Regions from separate parts of the Clostridium sp. CTA-5 genome, predicted to be linked through region 2. Evidence: a T-box and tRNA genes for the amino acid it is inferred to sense, from the RefSeq annotation. Region 2 holds a T-box; the other regions hold tRNA genes.
The links. A T-box is a leader RNA that pairs with one kind of tRNA and senses whether it is charged. The one in region 2 lies ahead of leuS (leucine--tRNA ligase), so its partner is inferred to be a tRNA-Leu.

Region 1 (8,639 bases), on a different contig from region 2:
CTTTGTATAAATTCAAAATCAAGATTTAAATAAATTTCTTCTTTATTAGTATTAAATATCATTTGAACATTGTTACTTCTAGCATAATCTACAAGTGATGTAACAACATCTTCCACAGCATCTACTACATTAATGTTTTCCAAACTTGGCATTAAATAATCTGAATTTATTTTTGAACTATCAATAAGATTATTGGTTAATCTTATCAAAGAGATACAATTCTTTTTACATATAAAGTTATATTTATCTAAAGCTTGTACATCTTTTTTAGTCATATATATTTTTTCAAGTTGAGTTGCTGAATATATAACATTTATTGGAGTTTTTAAATCATGACTTATGCTAGATAAAAATTCAGTTCTTATTTTTTCTTCAACTATTCTATTTTGCACTTCTTTTTTTATTTCTTCTGTTAATACTTTAGATGTATTATCTTCTATAAGTATTAAATCTTCCATTTTATCTTTATATATAGGTAAAAATTTAGCATTTATAAATTTATCTTCACTTCCTGCATTTAAAACAGCATTAAAATTAGTATTCTTTACTTCATCAGAATTAACAAAATAAATATATTTGCTTAACTTTTCATTAATTATTTCTTTTATGTTTGAAACATTTACTAATTCTAAAAATGCTTTATTAGTAAATAGTACTCTATCATTTTTTGTACTAACTAATATAAGAGGATGTGGCATAAACCTAAAAAATGTTTCATATAGGTATTCTTTATTTTTTAAACTATTAATTGATTTTTCAAGTTGTTTATTTTTAACTAATATATCTTTTGATAAATTACTTAAACTTTCATTTTTCTTCATTAAAGATTTACATAAATGTTTATATGGATTTTTTATTAAATTAGTTGAAAATATATTCCAGAATATATTGAACGATACTAATATTAACAATTCTCTTAGGTATATAAAAATACTTAATTCATATAAATTTAAATTATAAAGTATATTGGTTATAAAAATTAAACTTAAAATTAATAAATAATAAATTATAATATTAAAATTACTCTTATTTTTTATTGTTAGTATGTTTTTAACTGATTTTACTGCAAAAAAAATCTGAATAGAAAATAAAAGCATTAAATTAATAGAATTTAAATTTTTATTAAACATAATAAAAATAATACCAATAATAATTTGCAAAATAATATATAATTTTGTATTTGTTTTTTCTTTTTTAACTTTATATTCTATAATCATAAAACTTAAAAATATTTCTAAAAATATCACAATATTAGTGAATACATCCATTTCAGTATCGTAATTGCATTTAAGTGATATATTCGCCATATTTTTTATAAATACTATTAAATAGATAAGCATTGTTAAATAAGTAAAAATATAAATTTTCTGTATTACATGTTGATTATACATTTGAGCTATTGGCTTCAATAAAATTACAAAAGCCAAAGCACCTATTAAATAATAAGTTTTAAAAAATAAAATTAAAGTTAAATAATCTCCTTTAAAAAATAAACTCATTATACAGTAAAATATTACACTTAAAAAGCAAGTATTTATTACATTTTTTTGGTTAATAAATGTAACATTTCTTATTCTTTCATAATTCTCCATTATTTCCTCACCTTCTATTAATTTTACTTTATTATGCTTTAAATGTACATAATGTTTTTTACACTTTTGTAAAATTAAGTTGATTTTTTCATTATTAACAGTAAAAAACTTTATATATACCTATATAAATTAACATTTGATATAAATTAATCCTATATTTAAGGAACATTCAAAAAAATAATAACCTTGTATACTTGTCTATTTTGCGTCATACTGCATCAGCTAATTTATCTAATACTTTATGCTATTAACTAAACTTGCTTCCTTGTCTGATACAGAATATACATAATCTCTTTGCTCTATTATTTTATTTGATGTTCCTAAATTTTTATATTTACTAAAAATAAAAAAAGCTGCATAACCAAATAAATAGTTATGCAACTTTTATTATAAATACTTAATGTCGAAGTATTCCACTATCGCTTAATTTTTTAACAAGTTTTTCTGTTGTTTTACTAGTAACCCCTTTTAATGTCACTCCACATATTAATGAAACTATCATATAGATAGACAATATAGCTATATCTTTAATTAATATAGGATATACTATTCCCGCCATAATTTGTCTCATTCCATTTATAGCATAAGTAAATGGTAAATACGGAAATACTTTTTGGAATAATACAGGTGTAACTTCTATTGGAAAGTTACCACTTGTTCCTGCAATTTGTAACACTAGTATAATTACTATAATAGCTTTTCCAACATCATCCATCAAGCTTCCTGCAGTGTATATAACTGTCATAAATACTATACTAACAAATACTGTATAAAAAACATACATAACTGGATGTAAAGTATAACTGCCTAACATTACCAAAGTCCCTATACTTGCTACAATTGATTGACATATTGCAAGTGATAAAAATAATAATAATTTTCCTAAATATATTTCATACCCTTTAAATTCTATATCATCATCAAATTTAGGTGCTTGTAATGACATTAATGCAGATGACAATAAACCTCCTACCCATAAACATAATATTGTATAAAATGGTGTAGCAGTTGACCCATAATTAGGCCATGGAAATAATCTATTATCTTCTATTTCAACTGGGCTAGATAAAAAATTACTTTGACTTTCCCAATCATTAGTTACCATATCTAATAATTCATCAATTTGATCTTTTTCATCTAATCTTCTAAGTTTATACGCTAATTTATGTATTTTCTCTTCAATATCAGGAAAATCATTTTTTAGCTTAACTAATTGATCGTTAGACAAATCAGATATTTCTGTGAAACTATTTAATATATTCTCAACGTCTGGTAATATATCTTTTCCTTGTTCTAGCAATATTAATCCACTGTCTGATATATCTCTAATAGATTTAAAACCTTGTTCTATCTCAGGTACAAGTTGTGAATCATAATTATCTACAAACGTAGCAACTAATGAATGTACATCATCTAGTATCTTTCTTGTATCTTTAATAGCTGGAATATCTAATCTTCCTTCATTCTCTATTTTTTGAGCTTCCTCTTTTGATCTGTCAATAACAACATCTAATCTATCATCAATTGTATTTAATTTATCAATACTATCTGAAATTTCTCTACTAAGTTTCTTTAAATCTTTTTGCACACTTTTTAGATATTTTAAATCCTTTTTATTCGAAGCTTCCTCTTTAGCTGCTTCTTCTGGATTGTCATTTGATACTTCCTTTAATTTTATATCTATATCACTAAGTTTATCTATATATGATTTCATTTCTTTTAGTTGAGTTTTAGTAGTTTTAATAACTTTCTTTAATGAATCAGCTGAATTGCCAAGCTCAATAAAACCTTTTTTTGCAACTTCAGGTAATATCTTATCATCAAGATTTCCTAATATTACACTTGAAGCATCTAAAGCATTTTCTGACATAACTAATTTGTCTTTAATTATTGGAGACATATCAGCAAGATTTCCTTCGGTTTGATCTAATGAAGATTGACTATTATCTATAAACTGAGTTGTTGCATCAATTGTATCAGATACTATTGGTACCATTTCATCTGCTTTTTGCAATAATTTAGTCATACTTATAGTACCTTCTATTGCATCATCTAAATCATTTCTTAAATCTGGCATATTCTCATCTAATTCATATATAGCATCAATAATTCTTCTAAGTTTTGATCGATTTTCGTCTGCATCTAATCCTGTTTCATTACATATTCTAAGCATTGCCCCTGATATGGTTTTTGTAATATTATCATCAATTTGTCCTTTTAATGTTTTTATTCCTGCATCTGTCATCTTAGGGGCTATTACATTTTTCTTCTCATTTACAGTATATATTAACTTTGGTTTTTCAACCTCTTTACCTGTAACAGTAGTAACAGCTTCTGAAAAACCATCTGGTATTTCAATAGTTGCATAATATTTTTCTTCTAATAAACCTTTTTTAGCAGTTTCTTTATCAACAAAAGTCCAACCTAGTTTATCATTTTCTTGTAATTTCTCAACTAAATCTTCCCCTAAATTTATATCTCTTTCTTTAAATACAGTTCCCTTATCCTCATTAATAATAGCTACTTTAATTCCCTTTGTGCTTGAATATGGATCCCATGATGCCTTTATATTAACTAGCGAATATAAAGATGGAACAATTATAAGTACTATCATCATAGTTAATGCAGCCCAATTAGTAGCTATTGTAACCATGTCTCTTTTGTAAATTCTAAATATATTCTTCATATTTATTACCTCTGTTATCCAAATATATAAAGTGATTCTTAAGCACTCATTATTTGACTTTCTTTTAACTTTTTACCAAACTTTTTACTTCTTTTATTCACTGTTTTTCTAAATAATAATCCAATAATAAGCGATACAAACATAAATATACATAATATAATTGTATCTTTAAAAAGCACTGAATACACTATACCAGCCATTATTTGTCTCATTCCACTTATGGCATATGTGAATGGCAAATATGAAAACATCTTTTGGAATACTTCGGGATTAACTTCTATTGGGAAATTTCCACTTGCCCCTGCAACTTGTATTACCAATAATACTACCCCAAACATTATTCCTGCATTTCCAAACACACTAACAGCAGTATAAATTATAATCATAAATACAATACTTACAAATATAGTATATAGCATAAATAATATTGGATGAATTGCATAACTTCCTAAAAGTACTAACGCTCCTCCACCTGCTATTATTGCTTGTCCTATTCCTATTAATAAGAAGAATAACATTTTACCAAAGTATACTTCATAGGATTTAAATTCATCTCCATCTTCAAATGGATGTGCTTCTGTTCCTAAAATAATTGATAGCATATACCCACCAATCCATAAACATAAAACTGTATAAAATGGTGTTGTTGCTGAACCATAATTTGGCCACGGAAATAATCTATTATCTTCTATCTCAACTGGACTAGATAAGAAATTACTTTGTGATTCCCAATCATTTGTTATCATATCAAATATTTCATTAAATTTATCTTCGTCATCAAACTCTCTAAATTTATCAGCTAACTCATGTACATTATCCTTAAATTCTGGAAATTTATCTTTTAATTTTACTAATTCATCAGTAGATAAATTTGCAAAGTCTTCAGATACACTTAATATTTCTTCAAAATTTGGTAAGGTATTTCTTCCTAATTTTAATACTTCTGACACGTTATCTGAAATAATTTTTACTGAATCAAATCCATCTTGAATAGCTGGAACAATTTCAGAATCATAACTATCTGTTATTTCAGTTACTTCTTTATGAATATCATCTATTACACTTTTCATATCTCCAATAACTTGGGTATCTAATTGTTTGCCATTATCTAATTCTTCAACTTCTTCATCTGCTCTATCTTTAACAACATTAAGTCTTTCACTAATATTGTCTAATTTATCTGTAATTTTAGTGATTTTTCTACTGATATCTTTTATATTACTTTGTATACTTTTTAATGAATTAAGTTGTTTGTTTATTTCAGATGATCCATCTTTATCTTCAAGACCTATAGTAAATTTTGAAAAATCTATTCTACTTATTTTATCTAACATTTTCTTTATATTTTTAAGTGAAGAAGCCGTATCATGAGTTAATGTACTTCCCGTATCAGCAGTATCTGAAACTGCTATTAATGTTTTCTTATAAACTTCAGGAATTATATTTTCTTGAAGATTTTGAAGCTGAACACTTGTAGTATCAAGCAAATTTTCCGACATAACTAAATCTTCTTTTATTGTTGGTGATATATCTGATAATTCACCTTGTGTTTTATCAAAAAATGTTTGAGTATTTTCTAAAAACTCATCACTTAAATCTATTGTATTAGAGACATTTGGAAGTACTTCATTCATTTTTACAACTAAATCTGAAAGTTCTCCTGTACCATCTATTGCTTTATCTAATAAAGATTCAAGTTCTGGTATGTTTTCATCTAATTCATATATTTGATCTATTGTTTTTCTATATTCAGGTCTATTCTTATCTAATTCAATTCCAAATTCGTCACAAGCTCTAAAAAGGACTCCAGAAACTGTTTTTACAACATTATCATCAATTTGATTTTTTACAGTCTTAACTCCTGCATCCGTAATTTTAGGTGCTATTGCATTTTTCTTTTCATTTACAGTATATATTAGTTTAGGTCTCTTAACATTTTTTTCTACCAACGTCGTGACATTTTCAGAAAAGTCTTCAGGTATTTCAATCATTGCATAATACTTTTCATATAGTAAACCATTCTTTGCTGTATCTTTGTCCACAAATGTCCAGTCCATCTTGTCATTCTCTTTCAAATTGTCTACTAATTCATCACCTAAATTTATATCTTCTTCTTTAAAAGTTGCACCTTTATCCTCATTAACAACTGCAATCTTAATACCACCTGTATTTGAATATGGATCCCATGATGCTTCTATATTAACTAATGAATAAAATGATGGAATAACCATAAGTCCTAACATTACAACTACTGCTACCCAATTTGTAAATGTATTAACTACATCCCGTTTAAAAATTCTTATTATATTCTTCATGATGCTTACTTGTTAGAATCTATAATGATATTATAAATCCTAATCTAATCCCCCCTCTATACTTATTATATAGATAATAAATTCTTTATCGATTGGTTAAAATTCATATATATTATAATTAAAGCTTTTTAAGACTCCTTTATTATTATAAAGGAAAATTTAAAGCTTTTAAATAGCTTTAATTCTTGATAAATATGTCACAAATGTATTATTAGTAACTAATTAGTTCCTATTTATAATACTTTAAAAGTAATTTATAACACACTTTTTATATATTGTATAAAATGACTATAAGTCATTTTATGCTTAATTGCAAGCTAGGAATACGTTTTCTTAAATATTTTTTTATTTTATAAATAAATAAAAATACTATGCATATAATATTCTTACTCTTAAAATATGTATAGTATCTTCATATAAAAACATATGTATTAATCAGTCATCCTAAAATAATTAACCTATAAATTAATAGTCTTTATTATAAGTCTATTTTTTTAATGTATCATATATACTTTTAAATATTATTTTATGTAAATATTGTAACAAAAATAAACAATTATAATATATAATTATTATCAGTTAATATAAAAAATACACACACGTATCGACTATTTTTTATCAAAAGACGTGTGTGCAAATCTAATCCTTTAGGTGGTTAAAACCCTATAAACAGTGCAGGTAACGGGACTTGAACCCGTACGTCACTACAACACACGCCCCTCAAACGTGCCTGTCTGCCAGTTCCAGCATACCTGCATATATTCTTCATATTTAATTGTAAAACATTTTTATAACTTCTTCAATCATAATTTACGGAACATATCTAAGGTCTTCTATAATTGATAAATAACAATGAACAATTATAGACTAAATCTCTGCAAGATTTTTAAAGCATATATTTTATTATAAATTCTTTAAAAATTACTTAATCAATTGCTCATTGTAAATTATCACTTCAAACTCCTCTATACTCTTAAGTCTTTATAAAATTTTAACGCTATGTTTTAAAAACTTATATATGTTCTAATTAAGTTAATACATATATAATATTAACTTAGAATAATATATCATAAATTTTCTATATAAGCTCCTCACTATACTGATGAGTCATAGCATTTATAAATATCCTAAGATTTATATTACTGAATAAACCTTAATGGAACTTATATCTCTTCATATTATCTTACTAATATTTAAAATATCTATATGACATTAAAGCATTTAAATTATCATAAGAATAAACTTGACTTCCATCTTCCATTCCATATCCACCGTATATTGGGCTATTTAAATTACTTATTTGAAATGCACGAATTTTATTCATAGCAAGGTTTGCTAATTCCTCATCATTCATTCTAGATGCCATTTGTACTATAAATGAATATATTGATGTTGATTCTATATTAGATACCACTTTTCCATCTTGTGAGTATGAAGTTGAAATAAAGCCATCCGTTTTAAATCTATTTTTAATCCACTCAGCACTTTTACTTATATCCTGACCATTTTCTTGCCTATTAAGTATTACAATCATAGATAAAAGTGTATCAATGTTGTCATTATCATCATAAGTTCCTTGCTTTCTATTAAATTCTTTTTTATATAGAGGCACTTCATCACTTATATATCCATTATTTATAATTTGTACTGAAGCATTTAATACCTTTTTCCATGAAGAATCTAAATTTGATAACATTCTTAATGTTTCAATATCTAAATAACATAAAGTAGTAATATCACTCATTTTATATCTATCATTAAAATCTACAATAGTACTATTGTCTACAAGCTCTTTATATATTCCCTTAGATATTTTAATAGCCATTACTCTATAGCTTTTACTATTCCATCTTTTTTCTGCTAATAGTAGTGCTTTAACTATTCTTAAATCATCAATTGTTGCAGATGTATCCGATTTTATACCTGCTTCTACTCTCCAGCTTATAAGATTATTAGAAAGTATCATATTATTTTTTATATATTCTAATGTTTTATCAAACATTATCTTATCATTTTTTTCTAAACTATATAACAACATTATACCTT
Region 2 (8,639 bases):
AGACTTAGGATTCTATATTTTTAAAATATTATTCTAATAAAATTATTATAATATTGGTGATAATAATCTTATTAAAGATTCTTTTATTCTCAGATAAATACTTCTATTTGCATGAGCTTCTATTGTTATTTCATCCGAAAATTCAATATCCTTCATAAATTGCTCTTCAATTTTTTTAGCTATTATTTCGTCATATATAAATGCATTCACTTCAAAATTTAATTTAAAACTTCTTATATCCATATTAGCTGTTCCTATTGATGCTACAGAACTATCTGCAACTATTGTTTTTGCATGAATAAATCCATTATTATAATAGTATACTTTTATTCCTGCATTTAACAACTCACCTATATATGAACTAGCTGCCCATTGCATGAAAAAGTGATCAGGATTTCCCGGAATAATTATTCTAACATCAACACCAGATAAAGCTGATATTTTTAATGCTTCAAGTATAGGTATATCAGGAACTAAATAAGGAGTTTCTAAATACACATTATCCTTAGCATTATTAATAAGTTTTATATAACCATTTTTTATATATTCTTCTTCATGGTCTGGTCCACTTGTTACAATCTGTATTCCTGTATCTCCAATATAAGATTCAGGCTCTGATAAATATTTTTCATAATCATCTATCTTTTCTGCTGAAGCATAACACCAATCTAACAAAAATCTTTCATTTAAAGAATTTACTGCTTCTCCATGTATTCTTACATGTGTATCTCTCCAAAATCCCACTTTACCGTCTTTATTTATATATTCTTTTCCAACATTGAATCCACCAACATAACCATATTTACCATCAATAACAACTATTTTTCTATGGTTTCTATAATTTATACGTGTATTTATATGAGGTAAAATCCCTGGGAAAAATATAGAAAATTTGCCTCCAGCGTTTAAATACTTTTTAACAGCTCTTTTAGTTAAAGTATGTGATCCCATACTATCAGCTAATAATCTAACTTCAACTCCACTTTCAGCTTTTTGGGTAAGTTCTTCTATTATAATTTTTCCTAGACAATCATTACGGAAAATATAGTACTCAACATGTATATATTTTTCAGCATTTTTAATATCTTCTATTAATTGCCTAAATTTATCTTCTCCATTAAAATATAAATCCACATCATTATTAGTCGTATATTGTGCTCCTGAATGATTAAAATTCATTTTTCTTAAATCAAAGAATCGTTCTCCTCCATCATGATAATTAGTATCTGACATATATTTACTAATTATATTTTTTCTTTTTATTTCATCAATCTGTGTTTTTTCCTTAAATATTTTTTGTCTACTTAAATTTTGACCCAATAAAAGATACAATACAAATCCAAAACCCGGTAACATGATAAATATTAATAACCATGCCCATGTTGTTGTAGGGTCCTTTCTTTCAAAAAATATTAGTGATAAAGAAAATATAATATTTAATATTAAAAAAATTACACCTAAACCAAATAGTATGTTCACTCTATCTCATCTCTTTTCTCTACGTTAATTTTTTAAATGAAATTATAAAAATTCATTTTTTGACACCTAAAGTATATGAAATAAAATAATCGATCAAATAGGATTATACTGGTCTATTATTTTTTTGAATGTTCCTAAACTCAAAGCGTCTTACTATATTGTATCATGATGCACTAAAGTTTGATTATATATTTTACACAAATTTAACTTTCTTGACTTTTTTATATTCTTTAATATATAATTATTTAAAATATAATTTAATATTAATATAAACTATGAATAGGAGTAGTAATATTGTCTATATCTTGAAGAGAGCTATTGGTTAGTGCAAAATAGTGATATAAATATATGAACTTGCCTAGGAGTTTACTTGCTAAAACAAGTACGGTAATTCCGTTATAATATCGAGTGAGAAAAATTAATTATCTTTTAGTATTATATACTATTAATAAATATGCTATTTATTAATATTTAATTTTTCTAATAAGAGTGGTACCACGGAAGTTATACTTTTCGTCTCTTAAGTTGAGATGAAGGGTTTTTTTTTATAATTAATTATATTTAATTTCAATAATTTTCTATGTTTTAAATAAAGGTTAATATTATAGTATAAGGGCGAACTGGCATTGGAATTTACTTTTTTAGAACTCTTAATGAAGATTTGTCTAATTTAACTGCTTGTCAACAATCTTTGATTGGGAGCATGCATTAATTGGACTAATATTTATTTTAGAGTTCTTAAAGTAAATTCCCCTGTCCATGAGCTTTATACTATAATATTGACTATATTTTAAAACATAACTACAAATTAACTAAGAGGAGGATTAATATAAAATGTCAAATTACGGAACATCTATCGATAAAAAATGGCAAGATAAATGGGAACATGATCAAACTTATAAGTTTGATTCTAGTAAATTAGATAAAAAGCTATATACACTTGAAATGTTTTCATATCCATCAGGAGCTCAATTACATGCAGGTCACTGGTTTAACTACGGTCCAGTAGATTCATGGGCTAGACTTAAAAGAATGCAAGGATATAATGTATTCCAACCAATGGGTTTTGATGCATTTGGATTACCTGCTGAAAATTATGCAATAAAAACTGGTATACATCCTCAAGATTCAACTATAAAAAATATAGCAAAAATGGAAGAACAATTAAAAGCTATGGGCGCTATGTTTAATTGGGAAAATGAAGTTGTAACATGTATGCCTGATTATTACAAATGGACTCAATGGTTATTCTTAAAATTATATGAAAAAGGATTAGCTTATAGAAAAAAAGCACCAGTTAACTGGTGTCCATCTTGTAATACAGTTTTAGCTAATGAACAAGTAGTTGAGGGATGCTGTGAAAGATGTGATTCTGAAGTTCAAAAGAAAGATTTAACTCAATGGTTCTTCAAAATAACTGATTATGCTGATGAATTACTTGATAAATTAGATGATTTAGATTGGCCAGAAAAAACTAAATCTATGCAAAAACACTGGATTGGAAGATCATACGGTGCACAAGTTACTTTTAAAGTTAAAGACTCAGATTTAAAATTTGATGTATTTACAACAAGAGTTGATACTTTAAATGGAGTAACTTATGTTGTTCTTGCCCCTGAAAATAAATTAGTTGATAAGTTAACACTTCCAGAATATAAAGAAGCTGTTGAAGAATATAAAGAAGCTGCTTCTAAACAATCTGAAATTGAAAGACAATCATCATCAAAAGAAAAGACAGGAGTGTTCACTGGTTCATATGCAATAAATCCTATAAACGGTAAAGTGGTTCCTATTTGGATTTCTGATTATGTATTAGCTACATATGGTACTGGTTGTGTTATGGCAGTTCCTGCACATGATGAAAGAGATTTTGCTTTTGCAACAAAATTTGATTTACCAATTGAAAGAGTTATCACTGATAAAGGTAATACTAATCCTAAGCTTCCTTATGGTGAACATGGTATACTTATTAATTCAGGAAAATTTGATGGTTTAAAAACTGATGAAGCAAAAATTAAAATTGTTGAAGAATTAGAAAAAGATTCTTTAGGTGAAATGAAAGTAAATTATAGATTAAGAGACTGGTTAATTTCAAGACAAAGATATTGGGGAGCTCCTATTCCAGTTATTTACTGTGATAAATGTGGAACTGTTCCAGTACCTGAAAAAGATCTTCCAGTTGAACTTCCTTACGATGTTGAATTTACACCAGATGGTAAATCACCATTAAGCAAATGTGAAGATTTTATAAATACTACATGTCCTCATTGTGGAGGTCATGCAAAAAGAGAAGCAGATACTTTAGATACGTTTGTATGTTCATCTTGGTACTATTTAAGATATCCTGATAACAAAAATACAGATGCACCTTTTGATTCTGAATTAATTAATAAGATGCTTCCAGTAGATAAATATGTTGGTGGACCTGAACATGCTTGTATGCATTTATTATATGCTAGATTTATAAATAAAGCTTTAAGAGATATGGGATATTTAAATTTTGATGAACCATTCTTAAGCTTAACTCACCAAGGATTAATCTTAGGACCAGATGGATTAAAAATGAGTAAATCAAAAGGAAATACTATTTCTCCTGATGATTATATTAAAGAATATGGTGCTGATGTATTTAGAATGTATCTAATGTTTGGTTTTGGATATACTGAAGGTGGAGCATGGAGTGATGATGGTATCAAATCTGTAGGTAGATTTGTTGATAGAATTGAAAGAACATTAGAACATTGTAGAGAAGTTCTTGAGTCTACTGAAAATGTTAAAGATACAATCGATAGTGCTGAAAAAGAATTAAACTTTTGGAAACATACTGCTATAAAAGGTGTTACTGAAGATGGAGATAAAATGCAATTTAATACTGCAATAGCGAGACTTATGGAACTTGTAAATGCATTTAATAAATATCTTCAAGAAAAAGTTAAGAATCCAAGTTTCTTAAAAGAAACTATAGTTGATTTCTTAAAATTATTAGCACCATTTGCACCACACTTTACTGAAGAACAATGGAGTTTAATTGGAAATACAACAACAATATTTAATGAAAAATGGCCAGAATTTGATCCTTCAGCTTTAGTTAAAGATGAAATTGAAATTGCTATCCAAATAAATGGTAAAATTAAAACTAAAATAAATATTCCATCTAACTTAACTGAAGAACAAATAAAAGAGGCTTCTTTAGAAAATGAAACAATTAAAGAAAATACAAATGGTAAAAATATTGTTAAAGTAATTGTTATAAAAGGAAGACTTGTTAATATAGTTGTTAAATAATAAAAAGAACTTATGCTAAAATAGCATAAGTTCTTTTATATTCCATCATTTAAAATTTCTTTAAATGCTAATAATATTTCTTTAACCATATCCTCATCTAATTGATTATAATATTTAATATAACCTGACATATCAAGAGATGTATAAAGCCTTTTACTCATTTCAACCCATACTTCAGGTATATATACCCATATTATATCTTCATATTTACAACTTAAAAGAAAATGTTCCATACCCCAAAATGTATATTCTTCTATATTATGCAATTCGTTAAATCTTTTATAATCCTCAACAACCTTTAAATCTAATTTATACTCATAAATATCAACATAAAAAAAGTCAAAGTTTTCTGGTTTTGCATTAAATGCGTCCCCATGTATAATCTTTATTTTTCTATTATCTCTAAAGTTTTCCTTATACATATTAATTACTTCTTCGCTTATTTCATATACAATTACTTCTTGTACTTTTGACTTTTGGGCAATTTTTTGAACTACGTATCCAAGACCTAGTCCTACAATACCAACTTTTCCTCTAGCAAATTTTATTACTTCATAAGAACTTTCTATTTCCTTAGGCGTAAGTCTCATTAAACTAACATCATCCTTTAATAATTGAACTACTGGAATATCATATTCATAGTTATTTTCATACATATACCCTTGTATGTCTTTCCCTAAACTATTATATTTTTCTATTTTATAATTTCCACAAATACTTTCATTTATCAAAGAATTATATTGCTGTATTTCCTGAAGTATAAAATCTTGATTATATGGTTTCATAAGTTTTTCCCTTTCAAATTATAGCTTAGACACATGAAAAAAATAATAAATTAAAAATGTGCCTTAATTATTACTTAAACAATGAATTTTTATTCATTAAATTCAAAACACTTATTGGTAAATTATATCATATTTTACATTTACACTCTATGTTTTAAATAATTTAGTCTTCTTTATAATTAGTATTTTTTTTAATTTTTCTATTAAAAATAAACAATATTAAACATTGTTATAAACTTATATAAGCATTATTTAAAATAAAATGTTTGTTTATATCTAAATTTATTTAATTATGTAACCTTATTTTAGGTATATTTATTCATTATTTTTTTAATATAATTAAATCTAAGAATTATGTTATCATCTTTATATTTTTAAATATGTATGTTATACTTATTTCGTTAACATTAAGTTAACCATTTTAATTTAAGCAGGTGATTTATATGAAAAATATTACTATAAGTGAAGAAGCTTATAATGAATTCAAAGGTTTTTTAGAAGAAAATAATATAAGCGATTTTAATATTAGAATAAACTTTGCTGGTTCTGCATGCAGTGGTCCTGTATTTAACATATCAGTTTCTGAACCTACTGATGCTGATGTAGTAGAAAAAATTAATGATATATCTTTCCTAATGGAAAAAACTTTAGTAGATGAATTTGGTGGATTTATAATCCTTTCTACTGATGAAAATGATGGAAGAGGATTAAGTTTGAAACCAGTTATAGCTCCTGAAGGTGGCTGTGGTTCTTGTGGTGGATGCCATTAATCTCTAGTCAAAATAGTTAAATTTCTACAACTACTTAAAATTAAGTAGTTGTAGTTTTATTTTTTCTACCTGATTTTCTACTTATATTTAGTTTACCTCTAATCATTAATACAAAACTTCTACTCTGTTTCATTCATTATTTCTATGTTATTAACATTTTTACTATCATCTACATTAAATTCAATATTAGTATAATCATTATTTATATTATATATTCCTTCTAACATATCAATCCAATAGTGATTCTTTATAATCTCTTTTTCTCTCTTTTCACCAGTAACATTTAATAACTTTTCTGAATTAAACTCTTCAAAATAATCATTAACTTTCTCAGTTAATTCACTCATAGTTTTAAAATTTTCAATATACTCTGGTGACAATGTTAACCCTAAATCTTTACTCTTCATTGTTTGATTTAAAATTATAGATAAGTAATCCTTCATTCTTACATATACATCATTTTCTAGTACTTTTTTAGTATCAATCTTTTTAGAAAACATTGAAAATGTATTATCTTTATAAGAAGCATACTGACCCCATAGTTCTATTATTTCACTTGTAATAATATCATAATTCTTGTATAACTTTAATAAGTCTTCATTTTTTATACATCCTTGTCCTATACTTACATTAAGTATATTCATATTACTTTCATTTCTTTGCCTTATATCTTCTATATTTATCTGAGACTCTTTGCCTAGCTGATATTTATATTTATTAATATTTAAATAACTGTAAATATTAATAATAATACTGATAAAGAGAAATATAATCAATATAGGTGTACAATCCTTTGTTCTTATTTTTTTATTCATATTATTCTCCCTTATATTGAAAATTATATAGGTAATTTTATCATATAATTTTTAATTTAACTACTTCATTTTATTATATTAAATTATTTTGTCATTAAACTTTAATATTTTTTTCATATAATATCAAAATTTACAATTAAACTTATGTTTTAAAATATTATCTAGCCCAGTCATGAATAACCTCATTAACCATCTGTAATCCTATATTTCCTTCAATAGCTTCTTTTCTTTCTGTATAAATCCTTTTTACTTCACCATAAGAATGTTTTAATGAAAAATCTTCATTTCCAATTAAAACCCATAAAGTCTTTTTATTCACCGGTTTTACAGTTAATTCTTTTTCTCCAACTCCATCGGTAAAATATATTAACACAGAATTCTTTAAATTGTTTTCTAATATATATTTAAACACTGGAGTAAATGCTGTAGATCCATTATTTTCGCTTCTTTTTTTTATATCTTTCTCATTTTTTAATCTATAAATTCTTCTAATGCTATCATCACATTCAATAATAGTAATTTTATTTTGTGTGGTTCTACTTATATATAGTATTTCAAGTAAAATTTTATGAATATCATCATCTTTTATGCTTGCACTTATATCTATTGCAACTATTAATTCTGCCTCATTCTTAGGAAGTCTTCCTCTTAAATCTAATCTTTCCTGTTGCCTTCTATCTCTTCGCATTATAGTTTTCTTATATCCACACCTTACATATGGCAAAATATTTTTAAGTACAACTTGCCAAGGAATCTCTGCTTTTTCTTTGTAGCCTAAGATTATTTTTTCAAAATCTCCTGGCACATTTTTATCATTTATACTCAATGCTGTTTTTTTAGTTAGACTTTTAATATCCTCTTCTGATATATCTATCTCTTCCCATATATCATGAGCACTTTCAAAATTAATTTCATTATAATTATCATCATTTTCCATGACTTTCGTTTCTTTAATCCTTGATTTTATTGACCTATATATTTCTGCTCCATATTCTTCTACACTTCTATCGTCTTTTAAACTTAAATTGTATTCCATATTTACAGAATTAATTTTTTTACTCCACGAAGGAAGATTTTTTATATATTGATTTATAGAGATATCTAAAGCAACATTTACAGCTTCTTTATTTAAATTATATTTCATTCTTTTTTCTCTCTCAAAATGTGAATTCATTATATGATAAATTTCATGTTTAAATAAAGCTGCCATTTCTTTTTTTTCACATTGTAAAAAAAGTACTGGATTAAAATACATATTAAATCCATCTCTTTTAGGTATTGTTGCTATTGGATAAGTTATATCTATACGTATTCCTCTCTTTACTTTCAACATGAATTGTCCAAAAAATGAATCTTCACTTTGCAATAAATTAAGAATAATATCCTCAATTAATTCAAAAAACTTTTTATAAAAAGTACTATTGAATTCATTTATATTTTTTATCCTATAAGCTGTTTGTAATAGTTCCTCTCTTCTTTTATTAAAATCCATAATTTATCTCCTA
Region 3 (8,639 bases), on a different contig from region 2:
AAGTGTTCCTGCAATGTGGGCAAATAATGTAGAATTAAATCAATAGAGAATATGATATAAAACAAAAACCCCTTTGGAATACAAAAACATAGTAGTTTCAGTATCTCAAGGGGGATATTCTTATGCAGTTAATTTATAGATGTTAGGTATAAGAGCTGTAACTAAGTAGTAAAAATAATAAGTGTAGCTAATTTAAATTGTTATTTGTATGCCAGTAATTTTTTGAATTGTCATTATTCCATTCTGTATGAGTGGGGAAACAAAATTTTCAAATTCTTTATTTCTTGTTTCATTAAGATTCTCACCAGTTTTTAATGAAATCATGACATTAATTAGCCATCTTAAAGTTGAAAACACTTTAAAATATTCAAAATTATTAATATTTCCATTTTTTAGATCTTTATATTTTTGTAATACATTTTTGCTAAAGTCTTTAAATCCGCTTCTTTCCATTAGTGTATACGTCCATGCTAAATCAAATCTATAGTCTCCAATTCCCCACAGTAAATCAATTACATAGAGTTCTTCATTATTATCAACTATTACATTCCAAGGATGATAATCTCTATGAATTATAGATAATTTCTCACCTATAATATTTACTTTTTCTTTCTTTAACCAATCTATTATTTGAGTAAAATATTCTAAGTTATTTTCTTCTACTAATTTTTTAATCTCATTAATCTCTTTTTCAATAAAAGAGAGTGTAGAATTTTTTACAAGGTTCTTGTCTACTATGGAGACATCTAATTCATGAAGTTCAAAAAAAACCTTTGCAAATTTTTCTAATAATTGTTCTTTATCTTCTTTGGATACAGTCTGATAACAGTCCCATAAATTTTTTCCTTGAATTTTTTCCATAACTATATAAGGTTTTTCATTTATAAAGTTACTCATTATTGGCTTTGGAACTGGATAATTTGCATTATAAAGTATGTTTAGTCCTGTCCATTCTTGTTTTATATTTTCAAGTCCATTTTTACTACTATTATAGGTCTTAATTACATATTTTTGAGTATTGTCTTTAAATTCTAATGAGATAATTTCTCCTGCCCATCCTGATTTTAAAACTTTAACTTCTTTTATTTTAATACCCAATCTATTTTCAATATCTTTATACATAGCTTTATCTCCTTTCTAATTATAAACAGAAAAAATTTTAGCATCATATGACTCATATTTTGAAATAATCATATTTATTCAGACATCACTTTCTTAATAGAATAAAACTAATTTGAAATAATTTACTATTTATGAATTTATTATAACATATATTGGAAAAATATTTATAAATCTAATATCAAATGGGTGGGTAACGGCTCTTTATTTTATAGATTAAATTAGAAATAAAGAGTGCAGGAACAATATAGTTATTCTTTAATCCTTAAAACTTTCATGGATTAAGAATGGCAAAATTGTAAATATATTTTTATCTTTTCTAAATGTATGATCAAAATATATAGAGTGAGTACTACATATATAATAATTAAATATTCTAATTTGTTTGAAGTTCTAAACATTAATTAGAATTATTCTTTTTAATACGCTAAATCATTTTATCTATAATAAAGTCCTTTTCTTTTTTCTTCCCATAAATTCTCACCTCTTAATTAATTTTAAAAGATATTATATGTTTTAGCTTCTAAAAATCTAAAATTCTAAAAAAGAAAAGAATAAAAAAAGAAAAAAATTTTAGAAGTTTAGAATTTAAGAACTTAAGAATTTAAGAATTTGCTTGTATAATGCGCTTTAAGAAGATTTTTAATTTATAACCTTACTATTTTTTAATTAATTTTAAACATAAAAAAACATATATTTATAATTAATTAAACTATAATGCCAGCTTTACTAATAGAGTGTGCTTTTTGTGATAGTGAAAGTGATATGAATGGTTATAATCCTGAAAAAATGGCAGGAGCTATATTTAGTGGTATATGTAATATATTTGATATTGAAAATGAGTTATCAGGTTCATTTAATGAAAATCAAATTTATTATAATGTGATTAAAGGAGATACTCTATATAAAATTGCTAAAAAGTTTAATACTACAGTTGAAAGTTTAGTAGAACTTAATGGAATTAAAGATAAGAATATGATTTATATAGGAGAGGATCTTAGAATAAAATAAAATTTATTTTAATAAAAATAGAATTTTTTATTACACTTACTTAATTAATTTTAGTAGGTGTTTTTTATTTTGAGTAAAAATTTTATTATTTAAATGTATTTTAAACTATAAAAATGAATAAAGATTCATTTAGAATTAATACATAAAAATGCAATAAAGATAAATATATCTATATAAGTTGATTAATAGATATTAAAAAAATTCAATAAAAAATAAAGTTATTTACGGTAGCGCCAACGTAGCGCCAAAACGCATAAAATCAAAACCCCTTGAAATAATGAAACTTAGTAATTTCAATACTTCAAGGGGTTTTCTCTTTTAAAATGGTGCCGATAGTGGGACTCGAACCCACATGGTTTCCCGCATGATTTTGAGTCATGTGCGTCTGCCAGTTCCGCCATATCGGCTTGTTACCGAACAATAGTTATTCTAGCATAATATGAAAAATAATTCAAGAAATATTTTTTTAGGTACTTTTCTTCAAAATTTTTAAATAAAGGTTGTTACAAATTAAATCATTTGCTAGAATATATATGGGTGTAATATCCCACTGGGATGTTTTTTAGCCCAGTACAGTATTAAGAAAGTAATTATTATACGATTTTAATATTAGTATTATCTATTAATTAGGGAGGAGCAAAATTATATGATGTATTCAAAAGAAGTTGAAGAAATGTGTGTAGTTGCTAAAGGTCCTAATCACGGACCAGCACCAATTCCTGCAGAAGGAAAATGGGTACAATCAAAAGAAGTAACTGATATATCAGGATTAACTCACGGAATAGGTTGGTGTGCACCACAACAAGGAGCTTGTAAATTAACTTTAAATGTTAAGGATGGTATAATCCAAGAAGCATTAGTAGAAACAATTGGATGTTCAGGAATGACTCATTCAGCTGCTATGGCTTCAGAAATATTACCAGGAAAGACTATATTAGAAGCATTAAACACAGACTTAGTTTGTGACGCTATAAACACAGCTATGAGAGAATTATTCTTACAAATCGTTTATGGAAGAACTCAAACTGCATTCTCAGAAGGTGGACTACCAATAGGAGCAGGTCTTGAAGATTTAGGTAAGGGATTAAGATCTCAAGTTGGTACTATGTACGGAACTCTTGCAAAAGGACCTAGATACTTAGAAATGGCTGAAGGATATGTTACAGATGTAGCATTAGATTCAGATAAAGAAATCATTGGATATAAGTTTGTTAACTTAGGAAAAATGATGGAAAACATAGGCAAGGGAATGGATGCTAATACAGCATTAGAAGAAGCTAAAGGTCAATACGGAAGAGTTGCAGATGCGGCTGAATTAATAGACCCAAGACATAAATAATTATTTGTAAAGGAGGATTTTTATTATGGCATTATTTGAAAGTTATGAAAGAAGAATTAATCAAATCACTCCAGTACTAGAAAAGTACGGAATGAAAACTATGGAAGATGCTAAGGAAGTTTGTGCAGAAATCGGAATCGATCCATACACAATAGCTAAAGAAACTCAACCAATAGCATTTGAAAACGCTGGATGGGCTTACACTTTAGGTGCTGCTATAGCTATAAAGAAAGGTTGCAAGAAGGCTGCTGAAGCTGCTGAAGCAATCGGAGAAGGTCTACAAGCATTCTGTATCCCAGGATCAGTTGCTGATGACAGAAAAGTTGGTTTAGGACACGGAAACTTAGGAGCTATGCTTTTAAGAGAAGAAACTAAATGTTTCGCATTCTTAGCAGGACACGAAAGTTTCGCTGCTGCTGAAGGTGCTATTAAAATAGCTGAAAAAGCTAACAAAGTAAGAAAAGAACCATTAAGAGTTATATTAAACGGTCTTGGAAAAGATGCTGCATTCGTAATCTCAAGAATTAATGGATTTACTTATGTTCAAACTCAATTTGACTACTATACTGGAGAAGTTAAAGTAGTTAAAGAAAAAGCTTACTCAAACGGAGAAAGAGCTAAAGTTAGATGCTTTGGTTGTGACGATGTTAGAGAAGGTGTTGCTATAATGCACATGGAAGGTGTTGACGTATCAATCACTGGTAACTCAACTAACCCAACTAGATTCCAACATCCAGTTGCAGGAACATACAAGAAAGAATGTATCGAACAAGGTAAGAAATACTTCTCAGTAGCATCAGGTGGTGGTACAGGAAGAACTCTTCACCCAGATAACATGGCTGCAGGTCCAGCTTCTTACGGTATGACTGATACTATGGGAAGAATGCATTCAGATGCACAATTCGCAGGATCATCATCAGTTCCAGCTCACGTTGAAATGATGGGATTAATTGGTATGGGTAACAACCCAATGGTAGGAGCTACTGTTGCAGTTGCTGTTGCTGTTGAAGAAGGTATGAACAAATAGTAATACCAACTATCCAACAACAATAAAGTCATGTCACAGTTAATAAACTTGTGTTACTGATAATAAAGTTGTGTTAAAAGTTGTGTAAATAATGAAGGAGAAATCCTCTGTTATTTCACAACTTTTTTTGTTATACAGAAAAGAAAATAGAAGAGAAAAAGAATAGAAAAACCTCTTCAAGCCTCTGATTTGAAGGGGTAAGGTTATAGGGGAATGGAAAGGTTTGAAGAATGAATGGATAAAAGAATGGAAAATAAATGGACCTAAAGTCCATCTTCCCTTACTACTTACCCCTAATGCACCCCTAAGAATTCCCTCACCTCTGACACGACTTTATTAACTTTTATTGATACCCAATTTGATATATAAATGGAAAAGAAAGTGGAAATCATCTAGTATTAATACATAGATGAGTACACAAACCTTTTCTAATTTTGAAGTTTGGAATGAAAGTTCTGGGTTTGCTAAAGAAGTAGCAATAGCATTTTATAATGACTTTAAAAATATAAAAAATCATAGACAAAATAGTATTTTATTTTGTGGTCAAGTAGGAAGTGGAAAAACGCATCTTTCAGTAGCTCTTGGAATTAATTTTCTTGATAAAGAAATTAAGGTTGTATATATGTCATATAGAGATGTTTTAACAAAGATAAAAAGAAATATGCTTGATGATGAATACTATACAAAAATGATTTCAAAATACCAAACCTGTGATGTTTTACTTATTGATGATTTATTCAAAGGAAAAGTTAATGAGAGTGATATTAACATAATGTTTGAAATAATAAATTATAGATACCTAAATCATTTACCAGTTATAATAAGCACTGAATTTACAGTAGATAGATTGCTTTACTTTGCTGAGGGGATAGGTTCTAGACTTTATGAAATGTGTAAAGATTATGTGGTGGAAATAGAGAAGAGGCAAGAGAATAATTATAGACTTAGGTGAAGATTAGTTAGTATTTGGAAGAGGATATTTAATAAAATAGTGATATATTTAGGAACTGCTGTGTATGACTTTTAGAAGTTTTATGTGGTGGGTTTTATTTTTTGGGGAAGAAGTTGATGTGCTAATTAAAGGGAAATTTATTGGAAGTTTAGTAGTAAGAAGTTAGATTAATATGGTATAATATGCAATAAAATGTAAAAATAAAAGTAAAATTATATACAGATAATGTCTATAATGGGAAGTTTAAAAATAAGTATTTACATAATATGTAATGTGTAAAGTTGTAAAATACAGGAATTGCTTAAACTGAAAAATAACAGCTAGGATTATTCTATACTTCCAATGAAATATACTGTATATTAGCGTCTAGCGAGAAATTTAACTTAAAAATGATTTCATTGGGTACTATGGCTGTTATTGCAGTTGTTGGCATTGTGGAAATCATTCTTGGTGGTGATACTAACATCAAGTTGTCAAAACAAAGCTGTAGAATGAAGGTGAAAGATGAAAATTGAAAGAAATGATCCATGCCCTTGTGGTAGTGGGAAAAAATATAAAAAATGTTGTATTAATAAATTAATTGAAAAAAAGATAGAAGAATTGTATCTTAAACAATTGAAGTTGGCAAAAGGACCTAAGGATGAGAAAAATTGCTATGTAATATTAGAAATTGGGGAGAGGATTATATCAAATAATACAAGAAGTGTTTGTATAACTGGTACATATGTAAATATGGCTTTGGCAAAACGAGTACTTTATTATTTGAACCATAATATATCCGATTTGAACGATGCCAAAATATACTGTAATAAGGCGCTTGAATTAAAAAAGACTAATCAAGCTGCCTTAAAAAACAAGTATGGAATATGTCTGGAATTAAAAGAATACCAAGAAGCCTGTTTAGCGTTAGAAAAATATGAGGAGACGAATATTTTTAGTCCGATGAGTATACAAATTATTATAGAATATCAGAATACAATTGAGTATGCAAATAGAAATAAGTACTCTGAAACAGTAAAAGAAGGACTAGATAAGATAACAGACACGTTGTTCAATAAATTTGGTATGAATGCAGGTCTATGTGGAGTAGCTATTATGTATTATCTTGGCATTGGAAATGACACGTTAAGAGCATACGAATTGGGAAAAAGAAGCATTGAAGAATGGCCGAATTCATCAACATATAATAACTTAGGATGGATATGTCTGAATTCAGAAATGAACAGAAAAGAAGATGCATTAACATATTTCCTTAAAGCTATAGAACTTTCAGATGATGATAATCAAAAAACTCAAATGAATGGTAATTATTTTGTTGCATTAATGGAGAACGAACATTTTGATAAAGCGGAGAAATTAATATTGGATTTAATTAAAAGAAATCCATGTAATCAAAACTTTTCTAATTATGCAGAGTTATTGAAACGTCAGGGGCGTTATGAAGAAGCTCTGCATTGGGGAAACAAGGCACTTTTCTTAATAGAAGATGATACAACATTATTGGTGGTTGCCGATATTTATAAAAGGATGAAAAAATATGAAGATGCAGTTGAAATGTATCAATTGTGTCTTGGACATATAAATGCTAGAGAAAATGTTTATAAGTTTGATGATGCTAACAAATATACAATGTATTCCATGGCATCCAACAATAGTTTGGACTTAATATTATATGAAATACTAAAAGGTATAATATCATCTTTTAATTTGCAGAAAGATTATGAGAATGCAAAAGCTTATTTGGAAATGGCAAAAGAAAAACTTCCCCAAAAGAGCGATTGGGAGATATGGGATCAAACATTGCCAGAGATTGAGGTCACCGTAGAAAAACACAAAGAAATTGAAAAGAAACTTTCGGAAACAGAGAGGTGTATTGGTGCTCAAAAAAATTTTATTAGAAATTGGGCATTTAAACTTATGCAACTTCAGAATAATTCGGAGCAATTAAATCTAGATGAAGATGATGACTGGACAGAGTATGAAAATGAAATGGAAAACATACTTAATGAGATGTCGCAGATAATTAATAAGGAAAGTAGTGTTTATAGAAATTCAGAGACCTTTGTTAATTCAACATTCGCACATTTAAATAATGTCGCAAAAGAATTTTTAATTACTGCTGAAACGCTGTATGAGATTCATAAATCTAGCATTATTGATTTTGCACCTATTGTTGTAGAATATTGTAAAGTTGTAGAAAAGCAATTAAGAGTGCTTTTAGGGTCTAAGGTTCCAAGTGATGCAAAAACATTAGGTGGTGTGCTTTATACAATCAGCAACAATAGAGTTAGTCCGTATAATCAATATTTAACTGATTTATATAGTATCAATAGATTAAGAAGAAGTGGTGCACATACAGGTAATTTAAGAAAAAATGATGTGGATACAATAAGAAATATATTTTATACAAATCATTTGCTAAGTAGGCTTATATAACATTTTCAATTCAAGTACAGAAATTTTAATTAGATGATTGAATGTTACATGAACGAAAGTGGACCGAATTGACATTATATAAGTCACCTTGAGTCAGCCAGTATAAGGGAATATTTCAATGTATGAGTACACATATTAGCAGAAAGCTAATACAATTTAACAATATTACAATTATTAATTCTATTTGAAAATATAGTAAAAATTATCAATATTATAGTTATTAGAGAATACTATTATCATACTGGATAACTTTTCGTTATCTAAATACTCATTAGGCTAATAATTGGATGTTTATATAGAAAGAATCTGTGACAAGCTATGCCGTAAAATTTTAGATTTATCAAGTAATTTCAATCTGTATGAAGTTGCCTTGTGATAGTAATATATTCAATAAATTTTACATAAAAGTAAATTTAAGGCATGAGTTATTTTTATATTTATTGTGAGGGATGTCATGAATTTTGAAAAAGATTTAAGAGAACAAATGATTCAATTATTAAGTGAAGGTAAAATAAGATTCAATGAACAAGATTCAACATTTAGATTATTAATAAGTTATTTAAATGTCATAAATAGAACAATTAAACCTATACCAAGAAAGGTTTTTTTATCTGATAATATTGAAAAGAGTATTAAGCAAAATCAACTTGAAAAGAAATATATAGATGCTTTATTAAAATTCAAGTTTAATTTTGAAAAAGGGATAGATATGAATGGTCATTTAAGTGCAAATATATATTACTCTGACATGTCTA

Region 1: it encodes a tRNA-Leu, which carries the amino acid that the T-box ahead of leuS (leucine--tRNA ligase) is inferred to sense. The anticodon was not compared.
Region 3: it encodes a tRNA-Leu, which carries the amino acid that the T-box ahead of leuS (leucine--tRNA ligase) is inferred to sense. The anticodon was not compared.

Annotation. Positions count from the first base shown of each region.
Region 1 covers NZ_BAAAAT010000004.1:49,811-58,449, reverse strand. Annotated here, with positions in the region: gene ACYUET_RS09865 (sensor histidine kinase) at 1-1,592, opposite strand, end outside; gene ACYUET_RS09860 (YhgE/Pip domain-containing protein) at 1,990-4,278, opposite strand; gene ACYUET_RS09855 (YhgE/Pip domain-containing protein) at 4,317-6,593, opposite strand; tRNA gene ACYUET_RS09850 (tRNA-Leu) at 7,267-7,349, opposite strand; gene ACYUET_RS09845 (glycosyl hydrolase family 8) at 7,780-8,639, opposite strand, start outside.
Region 2 covers NZ_BAAAAT010000002.1:182,184-190,822, forward strand. Annotated here, with positions in the region: gene cls (cardiolipin synthase) at 46-1,479, opposite strand; T-box leader at 1,746-2,003, shown strand; gene leuS (leucine--tRNA ligase) at 2,314-4,764, shown strand; gene ACYUET_RS06160 (polyamine aminopropyltransferase) at 4,800-5,549, opposite strand; gene ACYUET_RS06165 (HesB-like protein) at 5,993-6,319, shown strand; gene ACYUET_RS06170 (hypothetical protein) at 6,439-7,134, opposite strand; gene ACYUET_RS06175 (vWA domain-containing protein) at 7,292-8,626, opposite strand; gene ACYUET_RS06180 (ATP-binding protein) at 8,637-8,639, opposite strand, start outside.
Region 3 covers NZ_BAAAAT010000015.1:7,770-16,408, reverse strand. Annotated here, with positions in the region: gene ACYUET_RS17770 (hypothetical protein) at 1-46, shown strand, start outside; gene ACYUET_RS17765 (phosphotransferase family protein) at 193-1,122, opposite strand; gene ACYUET_RS17760 (LysM peptidoglycan-binding domain-containing protein) at 1,885-2,130, shown strand; tRNA gene ACYUET_RS17755 (tRNA-Leu) at 2,455-2,537, opposite strand; gene ACYUET_RS17750 (iron-sulfur cluster assembly scaffold protein) at 2,777-3,469, shown strand; gene ACYUET_RS17745 (GGGtGRT protein) at 3,495-4,496, shown strand; gene ACYUET_RS17740 (ATP-binding protein) at 4,906-5,448, shown strand; gene ACYUET_RS17735 (hypothetical protein) at 5,838-5,963, shown strand; partial or broken gene ACYUET_RS17730 (SEC-C metal-binding domain-containing protein) at 5,950-6,024, shown strand; gene ACYUET_RS17725 (tetratricopeptide repeat protein) at 6,181-7,884, shown strand; gene ACYUET_RS17720 (hypothetical protein) at 8,339-8,639, shown strand, end outside.